3 regions of the Lysinibacillus sp. NPDC097231 genome follow, and region 3 is predicted to be linked to each of the others. Evidence: riboswitches for the same ligand, from Rfam matches in the RefSeq annotation. Region 3 holds a riboswitch; each other region holds the start of a gene.
The links. Region 3 has a riboswitch for cobalamin ahead of ACIQXF_RS05130 (ABC transporter substrate-binding protein). Riboswitches for the same ligand answer to the same signal wherever they lie in the genome.
Positions count from the first base shown of each region.

Region 1 (4,288 bases), on a different contig from region 3:
GAAGGCTTTCAATACAGTCAACTGGCACTTTTTTGGCAAAAAGCGTCCCGGCTTGTGCATTCGCCCCCATTGGCACTGCCCCTAAATAGACATCAAAGCTATCCTTTTGATAGACAAGGCCAATATCATCATAAACCGCATTATAGCAGGCAGATGCACAGCCATTGACGTTGACACGTAATCTTGTCGGGACAGCGGTTCCTTCTAATGAATGATAGAGCTTTTCTGTCATCGGTGCTGCCTCCATCATATCGCCATCGCAAAAATCACAGGCTTTCATCGATACAATAGGGCCTGGCATAACCACATACAAGCCAGCGTCCTGTAGCTCCTCTATTGTTCTAGCTACATCAACAGTTGGAATCGACAATAACATACTGTAGGATGCAGAATATTTGATGGCACCAGTGTCCCCAACGACCTTAGCGATGGTTTGAAACTGCGGTGCTGTATAATGTTTATTAATAATACCTGGGTTTACAGCAAGACGTGTAAATTCTCCATTGTGATTTAGCTTTTCAAATGTTTTGTCTGGTATATTCGAACGAAATGCATTCATTGATAACTCTCCTTATGAAAAAGGAGCTAGCAAATTGCTAGCTCCTAATGATAGTTTAAAAGTTGTCAGGATAGAAGCCCTTTGCCAAAATTTGAATCGCTTCTGCAGCACGAACCCCCTCAGACGCCGCTGATAATGGTAGGATGACAAAGCATTCATTTTTCACTGCTGCTATTTCCTTTAATGCCGGATCATTTTTTAAGAAATTAATTTTTTCCTCTGCTGTTGTTTCTCCGTAATCAATGACAACCACCACTTGGGGATTACGATCCACAGCATCTTCCTTGGAAACAGTTGTCCAACCCGATTCCACATCACCAAAAACATTGTTACCGCCAGCAATGGTCACAAGTTCATTCATAAAGTTTTGTCCAGCAGTAAAGACATCTTTATCACCACCGTCAAACACTAAAACACGTAGGTTTTCTCCATTTTGAGGTAATTTTGCACGAACATCATCAACGTCTTTCGTCATTTGTGCAATTAATGCTTCTCCATGATCCTCGACACGGAAAATTTTCGCGATATTTCGGATATCTGTGAAAATATCTTCTAAAGTTGGTTTCGTCATATTAGAGGCTGTATGCAAATACGTGTGAATTCCTAATGCCTCAAGCTCTTCCGGAGTACCAACACCTTTCTCTCCAAAGGCGCTTTTCCAGCCTCCATATAAAAAGTCCGCTTCTGCATCGATGACCTGTTCCTTTGCGGGATATTGTTCAGCTAACACTGGCACTTTATCGTAAGCAGCTTGTAGCGGCTCATAGATTTTGTCGTCTAAATACGCCGTACCTACCATTGAATCCTCTAAGCCTAAAGCTAGCATAATTTCTGTGACATGCTGATTTAAGCTAATCGCTTTTTTGGGTGCCTCTTTATATACTTGAGTTGTACCATTATTGTCAATTGTTATTTCTGTCGTTTCCGCTTGTGAAGGCTCTATCTTCCCACTCTGTGTAGCCCCTTCCTTCGCATTACACGCGCCCAATATAGCGAGCAGGGCTATGGCAAAGACGAGCCACATGCTTTTCCATTTCTTCATATCCTTTTCTCCTTTGTTGTGCAATCTATAGAAAGAAATCAGCAGACTTCTTTGCTACTAAGTACGTTTTAAAAAAGGGCATAAAAAAATCCCCTTGTTTCCAAGAGGTAAGCATAGTGAAAGACGGTTTCTTCAACCTATTCACTATCTCCATCCTCGTGGTTTCTAGTAAAAAATACATATTGGCAGGTATCCTGGCTTAGGTTCATCATCTATACGCCTTCCCATAGCGTGGCTACAGTGGCATCATGTATAGACTCCCCATTTACAGTTGCGGGACAGCATCGGATTCGCACCGATTTCCCTTTTAAGCAAATGACAAAGGCCATTTGCACCAATAGGTTGTTATATTTTTGTTGGAAATGTTAATGCTAGACTAGCAGAAGAAAATTTTGTTCGCAATCTCACAAAAAAATCCATTTCATAATAATCATGAATATTTTAGCACTATTCCGACATCATCACTAACTATTTTACACGAAATATTTTTCAACTTAATTCTGTTACAATAATAACGAACGAAGAATAGAAACGAGGATTTTATTATGCATAAAACGATTGGAGTACTCGCTCATGTTGATGCAGGAAAAACAACATTTTCAGAGCAATTACTTTTTCATACAAACAGTATTCAGGCCCGTGGACGAGTGGATCATCAGGATACATTTCTGGATAATCATGAGTTGGAGCGTCAACGAGGTATTACAATTTTTGCCGAGCAAGGCCGCATGACGATTGGCAACGATACATACACATTAATCGATACACCTGGGCACGTCGATTTCTCTCCAGAGATGGAGCGTGCTATTCGGGTGATGGATTATGCCATCATTATTATTAGTGCCGTCGAGGGCGTACAAGGTCATACCGAAACGGTGTGGCAACTATTACGCCAATATCATGTGCCAACCTTCTTCTTTATCAATAAAACGGATCGTGAAGGTGCAAATGTTGAAGGTGTTATGGCACAGCTTCGAAAAGATTGCTCTGAGGATGTATTATTAGTAGATGAACTGCTCCGTTCTGACAACGTTCCCTATGACATGATGGAATGGCTCGCAGAACGAGATGAGCAGCTTCTCGATGCTTTTCTTAGCGAAACATTAGAAAGCTCTCGCTGTCTACCTCATCTCCAAGCGATGGTTAAACAGGAAAAGGCCTTTTTGTGCTTTGCTGGCTCCGCTTTAAAAGATGTAGGGATCAAGGAATTTCTAGCCCAGCTCCCATTACTTACGGAGACACATTTTAATACTGAAAAACCATTTCAAGGCGAAGTGTTTAAAATTCGCCATGATGGACATCAACGCTTAACTTTTATCAAAGCTTTACAAGGAACGTTACATGTTCGTGATGAATTTTCGTTTGGCGATGTAACCGAAAAAGTGACGGAGATTCGATTATATAACGGAAGTCGTTACGAAACTGTACAAGAGGTTACAGCTGGGGAGATATTCGCAGTAAAAGGGCTTAGTCTAGCAAACATTGGGGCTAGCATTGGTCATTCTAGCAACCCGCAGCCCTATGAATTAGTGCCAACCTTGCAGGCCAATGTACAATATGACGGCGATCAGCATATTAAGGAAGTCTTAAAAGTTTTTCGTGTCCTTGAAGCGGAAGAGCCTTCCTTACGTGTGGTTTGGCATGAGAAATTTCAAGAAATTCATGTACATATTATGGGTGTCATCCAACTCGAGGTTCTTGTCGAAGTGCTCAACAACCGTTTTTCACTAGACGTGTCATTCGGAGAGCCACAAATTTTATATATGGAAACGATCGCCACAACGGTCACAGGCTACGGCCATTTTGAGCCATTAAAGCACTATGCAGAAGTCCATTTATTAATGGAGCCAAATACACGTGGGACTGGTCATACATTTATCAATGCTTGCCATGCAGACGATTTATCGGTTGGGCATCAGCGGCTCATTGAAAAACATCTTTTCGAGCGCGACCATCACGGATTGTTAACAGGCTTTCCTGTAACAGATATCCGTTTCACCCTGTTAACAGGGCGTGCACATATTAAGCATACAGAAGGTGGCGATTTTCGAGAGGCCACTTTCCGTGCATTACGACAAGGACTTGAACAAGCAGAAAATGTGCTACTAGAGCCTTATTACCGCTTTAAGCTCAAAGCCCCTAGTGATTTTATCGGTCGCATGATGACCGATATCCAGCAAGCATCAGGTACATTTGGCACGCCAATCATCACAGAAAATGATGTAACTTTAACGGGCCGTGCCCCTGTCGCAACATTTATGAGCTACAGCACAACCTTTGCTGCCTACACCAATGGTAAAGGTGCACTCTCTCTACAATTTGATGGCTATGATGCGTGCCATAATACAGAAGAAATTATTACCCAAATTGGCTACGATAAAAATGCCGATCCTGAGTATTCGTCCTCTAGTATTTTTTGCGCAAAAGGCAAGGGCTACTCCGTTCCGTGGGATGAAGCGCAAGCAGCAATGCATTGCCTGAAATAAATCAAAAAAAACTGTACTTGATGAATTGAATCAAGTACAGTTTTTTGCTGGTGGGGCGGGTTTTTGCCTCTGCTCAGCGGGGATTCTGCTTGCGTGCAGGTATTTCCCTTCACTTCTCGGGGATTCTTTACTGACGCGCGGGTATTTCTCTTCACTTCGCGGGTATTCTTCCCTTCCGCGCGGGTATTTCTCTTCACTTCG
Region 1 covers NZ_JBIWDH010000039.1:3,102-7,389, forward strand. Annotated here, with positions in the region: gene ACIQXF_RS19195 (precorrin-3B methylase) at 1-559, opposite strand, end outside; gene ACIQXF_RS19200 (ABC transporter substrate-binding protein) at 615-1,601, opposite strand; cobalamin riboswitch at 1,769-1,955, opposite strand; gene ACIQXF_RS19205 (GTP-binding protein) at 2,147-4,087, shown strand.
Region 1: another riboswitch for cobalamin. It lies ahead of ACIQXF_RS19200 (ABC transporter substrate-binding protein); the one in region 3 lies ahead of ACIQXF_RS05130 (ABC transporter substrate-binding protein).

Region 2 (4,288 bases), on a different contig from region 3:
TATAAATCTGTCATCATTAGAAAACCCCTCCATAAATGATGAGAAATACAAAAATAGCGGCAATCCCAAACCAGTTTTTCGTGCTATAGGTAACATCCTCTTGCCAATAAACAGTTTCACCACCGCGTGCCTGCATCGCATTGTTTAGTTCACGACTTCGTTGGAACATCTCAGCTAATAACGCCGCAATCAGCATTGATACAGAGCGTAGCCATTGCTTAGGGGAGTGGTAACCAAGCCGAGCCTGCTGAGCGAGGTGAATTTTTTGCATGCTGTCTAGAAAAATAAAAATAAAACGATACGTTAATTCTACTAGCTCCACGAATAAAACGGGAAGCCGCCATTGTCGCAGAACATGACAAATAGATTGTACGGATGTCGTGAGAATTAAAAAATATAAACAGCTAATGCTACCAAGAACGATGAAGAAAAGCTGCTTTGCTGTTTCTATGCTCGCGCTACCGACAAAAATGGTCAGACCTTTAAAAGAAAATGACCAAATGTAAGTAGGGAGCGTGCTTGTCGAGGGCGCTATAGAAATTAAAATGGACACTAAGCTAGACAGTAAAAAAAATCCCGGTAGCAATAGTAATTTTACGTAATATTTAATAGGGATTTTTGCGCCTACAATGATAAAAGCACTCATTACAATAAATGTAATGAGTGAAATCCGTTCATCTCTCATGATAAGCGACAATAATAGTAATCCTAGGGAAAATGTCATTTTTTCTAGCGGATGAATCGATACTAGCTTATTCAAATATGCATACTTGTCAATGAGTAACATCGGCTTAACCCTCTTTATGTTTGCCGCGCATCAAGCCGATAAAATAGCCGATAAAACCAGCGCCTATAGCAGCTTGTAGTGCGAATAATAAGCTTTCAATTTCACCACTTGGTGGCTCCCATAAGCTTTCAAACCATGGCTCGTAGTCAGCATTTATTTCACCAATTGCTGCTTCCGCTTCACCGTCAGCCCCTTCAAATTCTGCTCCCTTTTGTACGAAAAGTGGGATGATTGCCAATAACACAACAATTGCTAATAACAGTAGATTTTTTTTCATTCTAGTGTGCCTCCTTTGTTGAGAAAACACGTAAGGCTTTTAATTCGCTCACATTGTATTTTTTCAAGAAATTTATCACGACTACTGTTAAAATCCCTTCACTAACAGCAAGCGGAATTTGAGTTATCGCAAATATACCAGCGAACTTTGTAAATGAAGCCATAAAGCCTCCTACCTCAGAAGGGAAGGCAAGAGCTAGTTGTACCGAAGTGATAACATATGTACCTAGATCACCAAGCATTGCAGCTAAAAACACAGCTACAGAAAACGATAAACCCATTTTTTGCGAGCCTTTAAATACATAATAAGCAATTATCGGGCCAGCAATTGCCATGGAAAAGGCGTTTGCACCTAAAGTTGTAAGCCCCCCATGTGCTAAAAGTAAAGCTTGGAATAATAATACGATTGTTCCAATTACACTCATAGCCAATGGTCCAAAAAGAACAGTACCAAGCCCAACACCAGTTGGGTGCGAGCAACTTCCCGTTACAGACGGGATCTTTAATGCTGAAAGCACAAATGCAAAGGCACCTGATAGACCTAGTATCATTTTTGTTTCAGGATTTTCATCAATTGTTTTGCGAATTGAACGTAATCCTAAAATAATAAATGGAATCGAAATGACCCACCAAAAAATGGCCCATTCCATTGGTAAAAAGCCCTCCATGATATGCATGGCGAATGCACGATTTGGCACGAATAAAAATGCCAGTAAGAAATAACTAAGTTTCCAACCAGAGAATTTCAATATTGCTCCTCCTCACATTTAATTTTTTCGATTGTAGCGTGCGTTAATCAATTTCGCCTTAGCGTAATTGTTGCTGGCGCTTCGCTTTCGCACAGAAAACATTTGTTGCTGGCGCTTCGCTTTCGCTACAGAAAACATTTGTTGAATAAAGATAAAAAAAAAGCACTTCTCCGAAATTGGAAAAGTGCATAGCTAAAAAAGCAAATAAAATTCTAATCTGCTTAGCCGCACACCCATCCTCGTAGGCTGAAACGATCACATATTTTTCGGCAGGTCTCCTGGCTTTAGTTCATCGTTTTATAGGTCTTCCCATCTCTTTGACAGTGACATCATCTATAAAACTCCCTAGTACAGTGGCGGGACCGCGCCGGACTTAAACCGGCTTCCCTTTTAAGCGAAATGGTTATCATTCCGCACCGAAAAAAGATGAAATTGTGAGATTTCACGACAAAGTGTAACACGCTTTTCCATAAATATGCTATCTTTTTTATGAAAAAAATTTTTAAATTAAATGTCAATGTAGAAAATTTTAAAAATGTTCCCTCTTTGGATATTTGATGGGTATTTTAATAAAAATGTCACAAATAAAAAAAGAAATATTGAAATTTTAAAATAATAAGACTATGATAGAAACAGTTTTCTATTCATTTACCAGAAATATAATTTAATATAAAAACATCAATAAGTGCTCGATTACTTCGAGATAATAGGGAAATCGGTGAGAATCCGATACAGCCCCCGCTACTGTAATAGCTGATGAAATCGCAAAAGCCACTAGTTTGAAACTTGGGAAGGCGCGAAAGTAAAAGGAAGCTTAAGTCAGGAAACCTGCTTATATGATGATGCATGTAAACTTTTCGGAGGGAGAAGTTGAAGCGAGAGCGAGTACCTGTATATATTCGTTTTTATTTAGCTTCTACAAAACCTTTACTCTTCGTCTAGAGTAAAGGTTTTTTTCTTTTTCCTAAAAGTATTTGAGGGGAGAACAACGATGACAACTTGGAATTTAGAGGGTATGAAAACGCATCTTTTTATTTGCAACGGCAGTAGCTGTATGAATAAAGATGCAGAGGACATTACCCAAGCTATCCGTGACGAAATACAGATACAAGCGCTTGATAAAGAAATACATACGACAAGAACACGTTGTAATGGCAGATGCAAGGATGCTTGTGTTGTCATTGCCTATCCACAAGGGAATTGGTACCGTGTGCCGACAACGGAGCATGGAAGAGCCCTGGTGCAAGATTTACAGCATGAACTATTACATCAGGAGCATGTCTTTACACTTCGTGAAGGTACGTTACAGCGGACAGCTCAAACGACAGCTATTAAAGGCATCGAAAAGGTGAAAGAGGGGTAACAACATGGCGCAAAAAGGGAAGATTTTCGTAGTTGGCTTTGGACCTGGAGATTTTAATCATATTACGCATCGTGCTGTAGAGGCATTACAGCAAAGTGATATGATCATTGGCTATAAAACCTATGTGGAGCTTATTCAGGATTTAGTAAGTGCCAAGGCGATCGTTAGTACAGGTATGACAGAAGAAGTTTCACGTGCACAGGAAGCGGTGCGCCAAGCGGAGGCAGGGAGTATCGTATCGGTTATTTCCAGTGGTGATTCAGGTGTTTATGGAATGGCTGGATTAGTGTATGAGGTATTAATCGAGCTAGGTTGGACAGAAGCAACTGGTGTTGAGGTAGAGATTGTTCCAGGTATTTCTGCTATTAATTCGTGTGCTAGTTTACTAGGTGCTCCGATTATGCATGATGCCTGTACCATTAGTTTGAGTGACCATTTAACACCTTGGAATTTAATTGCGAAACGAGTAGAAGCTGCTGCAATGGCGGATTTTGTTATTGCACTTTATAACCCAAAGAGTGGTCGTCGTACGAGACAAATTGTAGAGGCACAGCGAATTTTATTAGAATATCGTTCGCCAGATACACCGGTGGGACTTGTCAAAAGCGCGTATCGTGACCGCCAGGAAATTACGATGACCACTTTAGCAGAAATGCTTAAACATGATATCGGCATGTTGACAACGGTTATTATCGGGAATTCATCTACGTTCTTCTATGACAATAAAATGATTACACCGCGTGGATATCAGCGCAAATATACACTTGGTGAAGAAAAACAACCGCTACGACCACATCAACGTCTGAGAGAAGAAAATGAACCATGGGCAATGAATCAAGAAACAGGACAAGCGCGTAATGATTTTGCGACAGACCCAAATGCAAATCGTATACAGCCCAGTTTAGCTATAACACCTGATCCAAATCCTAAAAAAACATCACTTGAAATGGCGACAAAAGCTCTAGCGATGGTGAAGGGAACGGATGCCGTAAAGATAACACCTAAGCTTGTTCAACAACAAATTGAATCCATTTTTGAATTAGCTGTTAGTCCAGGGGTAGCCAATAAGTTTTTTACGCCTCAACAAATGATGACGTTAGCTGAGGTAGTTGG
Region 2 covers NZ_JBIWDH010000038.1:1,182-5,469, forward strand. Annotated here, with positions in the region: gene ACIQXF_RS18905 (energy-coupling factor ABC transporter ATP-binding protein) at 1-14, opposite strand, end outside; gene cbiQ (cobalt ECF transporter T component CbiQ) at 17-760, opposite strand; gene ACIQXF_RS18915 (energy-coupling factor ABC transporter substrate-binding protein) at 792-1,064, opposite strand; gene ACIQXF_RS18920 (energy-coupling factor ABC transporter permease) at 1,066-1,812, opposite strand; cobalamin riboswitch at 2,064-2,248, opposite strand; cobalamin riboswitch at 2,479-2,663, shown strand; gene ACIQXF_RS18925 ((2Fe-2S) ferredoxin domain-containing protein) at 2,804-3,175, shown strand; gene cobJ (precorrin-3B C(17)-methyltransferase) at 3,180-4,288, shown strand, end outside.
Region 2: another riboswitch for cobalamin. It lies ahead of ACIQXF_RS18925 ((2Fe-2S) ferredoxin domain-containing protein); the one in region 3 lies ahead of ACIQXF_RS05130 (ABC transporter substrate-binding protein).

Region 3 (4,288 bases):
CTGCTTGTTCATCACGCTCAGTCCAGCTAGAGAAGAAGCCTGTTTGATGTGGATACCGTCCAAGTGATACCGCCTCACGTACACTGTTTGAAAAGGCATTCGCATGCAGTTGTGGCAATACTGCCATTTTTTTTGCCAATGCCCGAGCATTGTATGTGTTAATGTTTTTACCATCTACTAATATAGTGCCAGTGGTTGCTGGCAGTATGCCGCTCATAACTTTTAACAATGTGGATTTCCCGCTACCATTAGGCCCTAAAATACCTAGTATTTTTCCTTTTTCAACAGTAAAACTTATATCCTTAACGATTGGTACGTTTTCATAGCCACCAGAAAGATGTTCAACAACAATCACGCCCGTACCCCCTTGCTTCTACGTTGCTGATAAAAAATATAGGAAAAGACAGGCGCTCCAATAAATGCAGTAATTACACCAATAGGTAGCTCTCTTGGCATAATAATTGTTCGCGCTATTAAATCACATATAATCAGCAAAGTTGCGCCATTTAAAAATGATAATGGCAATAAATGACGATGATCTGAGCCCCAAATCATCCTTGTCATATGCGGTACAACTAAACCCACAAAACCAATCGTTCCAGAAACAGCTACCGCCGCTCCTGTCAACATTGACCCACCTACTAAAATCAAATATTTACTGCGCTTCACATTGACACCTAAATGCTTTGCACGTTCCTCTCCATATAGCAGAACATTCAGTTCTCTTCTTTGTGTCCAAAGTATAATAGAGCCAATTATTACAAATGGAATAATCATCTGAACAAAAGGCCAGCCCCGCATCGATACTGAGCCGAGCAGCCATCCGATAACTTGTCGTAACTCCTCACCAGATAATGCTATCATTAAGGAAATTAAAGAACCTAAAAATGAACTAAATATGATCCCTGTTAAAATAAGTGTTTCCATTTTCAATGAACGGTCCACCATTCTTGCAAAACTCATGACAGCTACCATCGTTAATACTGCACCTATCATACTGAACGTTGGTAGTGCATACAGGCCAACTACGGGTATAGATATGCTGAAGAAAATCGTCATTACTGCGCCAACTGATGCACCTGAGGAAACACCTAAAGTATAAGGGTCAGCTAAAGGATTTTTTAATAGGCCTTGGAATGCTGCTCCTGCAATGGCAAGAGATGCCCCAACAAGCCCTGCCAACAAGACTCGTGGCAAACGAATTTTCCATAAAATATTGGCAGCTGTTTCATCAGCCGCCTTATTCCACAATACTTCTAGTGGAATATGGACCGAGCCTATAGCTACGCCACACCAAATACTTATGATAAGAAGCGTAATGGCTGTTACATAGGCAGTAACTATTCTACTCACTTGAACGCCTCTGGGTAGATGGCTTTCGCTAATTCCTCAAGACCATCTGCTAAACGAGGACCTTGACGACTTGTCGTATTTTCATCTACTTGCACTATTGCTTTATTTTTCACGGCATTAATTGTCTCAAAGCCTGCACGTTGTGGAATTTTCGTTAAAATATCAGGTACATAATTATATGTCACTACAATGACATCTGGATTTTTTACGATAATTTGTTCAGCATCGATTTTATACCAGTCATTTGAATCTGCAGCTACATTTTCTGCGTGAATCATATCAAGCATTACATTCATAAATGTACCATTACCAGTAGTATAAATTTCTGGCTCATCAGATGCTTCTACAAACACTTTCTTTGGCTCAACACCTTCTAATTTTGCTTGAATCTCTTCCACTTTGGCTTTCATATTAGCAATAATTTTTTCAGCTTCAGGTAATTTCCCTGTTGCACGACCAAGTTGTTCAATTGTAGTGTACGTTTCATTAAAGTCCTTCGCATTTGTAACAACAAAAACCTTCACACCCGCAGCTTCGAGCTGTTCAATTGCTCCTTCAGAAAATGACATACTTGATTCATGAGCAAAAACGATATCTGGTTTTAGGGCAATAATTTGCTCAACATTATATTCCATGCCGCCAACCTTTTCTTTTTTAGTTGCCTCCGCTGGATAATCGTCATTGTCTGTTACACCAACTATTTCATTATTTAAGCCAAGTCCAAATAAAATTTCTGTGTTACTTGGAATAAGAGAGACTATTTTTTCTGGAGCGGCTTCAAGCGTAATATCCTTGCCAGTAGCGTCCGTAACTGTGATTGGGAATGTTGCTTCGTCCACTTTTGATGTCTCTTGTTGTTTTTGTTGCTCAGAAGATAACGGCTTTTCATTTGTTGCCTCTTTTGTATTACATGCAGCAAGCAAGCCAATAGCTAAAAATGCTGATAATCCTATTTTCCAAAATTTCTTCATGTTAATCCTCCTCGTATATCTGTAAGTATATCTTTATGACCTGTTTTTCTGATTGATCGATACATTTCGATTAGTTACCGACGAACATTGTGAATTTATCGCCCACTTTTTCAAATTTATCGACAGCGATCTTACAAAACAAATACCCCTCATCACAATAAGATGAGGGGGGCAAATTTGCACAAAAATATGTATACAAAATCCACCACCCTATCCTCGTAGGCTGCAACGTGTTTCTATAAAGGCAGGTCTCCTGGCTCGTGCTCCATACGCTTTTTCAAGCCTTCCCGAAAATTTTCAGTGGCGTAGATTGAAAAAACTCGCACATACAGTGGCGGGACCGCATCGGAGTTTCACCGACTTCCCTTTTCACTTTACATAAGTAAAGAACCTTTATAATATTCAGTTGATTGTATTATACATGAAAATGAAAGAAGTCGCCTCCATTCGAGACGACTTCTAAACAGTTAAACTATATCTAAAAAATACTGTACCGTTTTCATCGGTGCACCCATTTCTCGTAATGCCCATGTGTGCTCTAAATAAATATCTGCTAGCTTATCATATTTTCCACCAAATCTATGAGCCCATTCGACTGCTACAACACTTTCATATAAATGTGCCATTTTTTCAGCAATCTCTTTTGCCTCAAACGTTTTCGTTGCTTCATCTAAATAGCTAAATGTTTGCAATGTGGATTCTAGTTTCACTAATTGCTTCTCAACAATTTTAACCAGTCGACTGTCCGTAAGTTTTTCTAAACGTTGCTGCATTACGCGAACAAATAATTCATGCGCCTGAAACTTATCAACTAAACGAATTAGTTCTAATGCCAAAATATTGGCAGTTCCCTCCCACACAGTAAGCACCTGTGCATCTCTTAATAAACGAGGTGTAACGAAATCTTCAATATAGCCATTTCCACCATGTAATTCAATGGCTTCACTAGCATAATGTACAGCTTGCTCTGCCGTTTCTCTTTTCATGATAGCAATATTTAAGCGATTCATAATGATGTCTTGTTCATTGCCCTGTCCAGTTGTTACTTTATCGTACAGCTGAATAAGATCAAAAACTGTGGCAACTTCTACATGAAGCTTGGCAGCAAATTTCCCTAGTGTGTCCTGAATCATAGGATATTGTGTTAAAGGCTTCCCAAATGCAAAACGATTTGTTACATAATGCTTTGCCTCTAAATAACCTCGACGCATAATGCCTATAGAGGCAACAGCATTGCAAATCCTTGATAAATTAAGTGCCTCTAGCATGTAATAAATTCCTTTATTCGGCTCGCCTACAACATATGCTACTGCACCATCAAATTCAACCTCACCAGAAGGTACCGCTCTAACGCCAAGTTTATCTTTTAAACGACGAATACGAAGATGATTAACAGTACCATCCTCCTTATGCCAAGGAACCGCAAACAAAGTTAAGCCTTTTGAGCCAGCCGGTGCCCCCTTCAGACGTGCCAATACCATGGCAACTCCACACATCCCTGCATTGGATGCAAAATATTTCTCGCCATATAAACGGTACTGATTTCCTTCCAGTCTTGCCTCTACAACATTCGCACCAACATCTGAGCCACCTTGACGCTCCGTTAAAAATGTCGCTCCTTCATAAAGCTCAGTATCGCCTGTTGCACAAACATGTGGTAAAAAGCGCTCCTTCACCTCATCACTTGCGTAATGATCGAGTAAATAAGCCGTTGCCATTGTTAAAGTTACAGGACAATAAAAGCCAGGCTCAGCATGGGACAGTAAATACCCTTGAGCAAAGCTATACACATAGTTGCCCTTTCGTCCTAATTGTGGAATATTTTTATGCACATAGCCTACTATGCCTGTATTGTACGTCTCTTCAATGGTTTTTTTGTAACCATCGTTGACCCAAACCTCTGACACTTCTTCACCATATGCATTATACCGTTGTAATCGAGGTTCACCCTCTCTATCTGTATA
Region 3 covers NZ_JBIWDH010000005.1:15,272-19,559, forward strand. Annotated here, with positions in the region: gene ACIQXF_RS05120 (adenosylcobinamide amidohydrolase) at 1-355, opposite strand, end outside; gene ACIQXF_RS05125 (FecCD family ABC transporter permease) at 352-1,353, opposite strand; gene ACIQXF_RS05130 (ABC transporter substrate-binding protein) at 1,350-2,324, opposite strand; cobalamin riboswitch at 2,551-2,734, opposite strand; gene ACIQXF_RS05135 (acyl-CoA dehydrogenase family protein) at 2,792-4,288, opposite strand, start outside.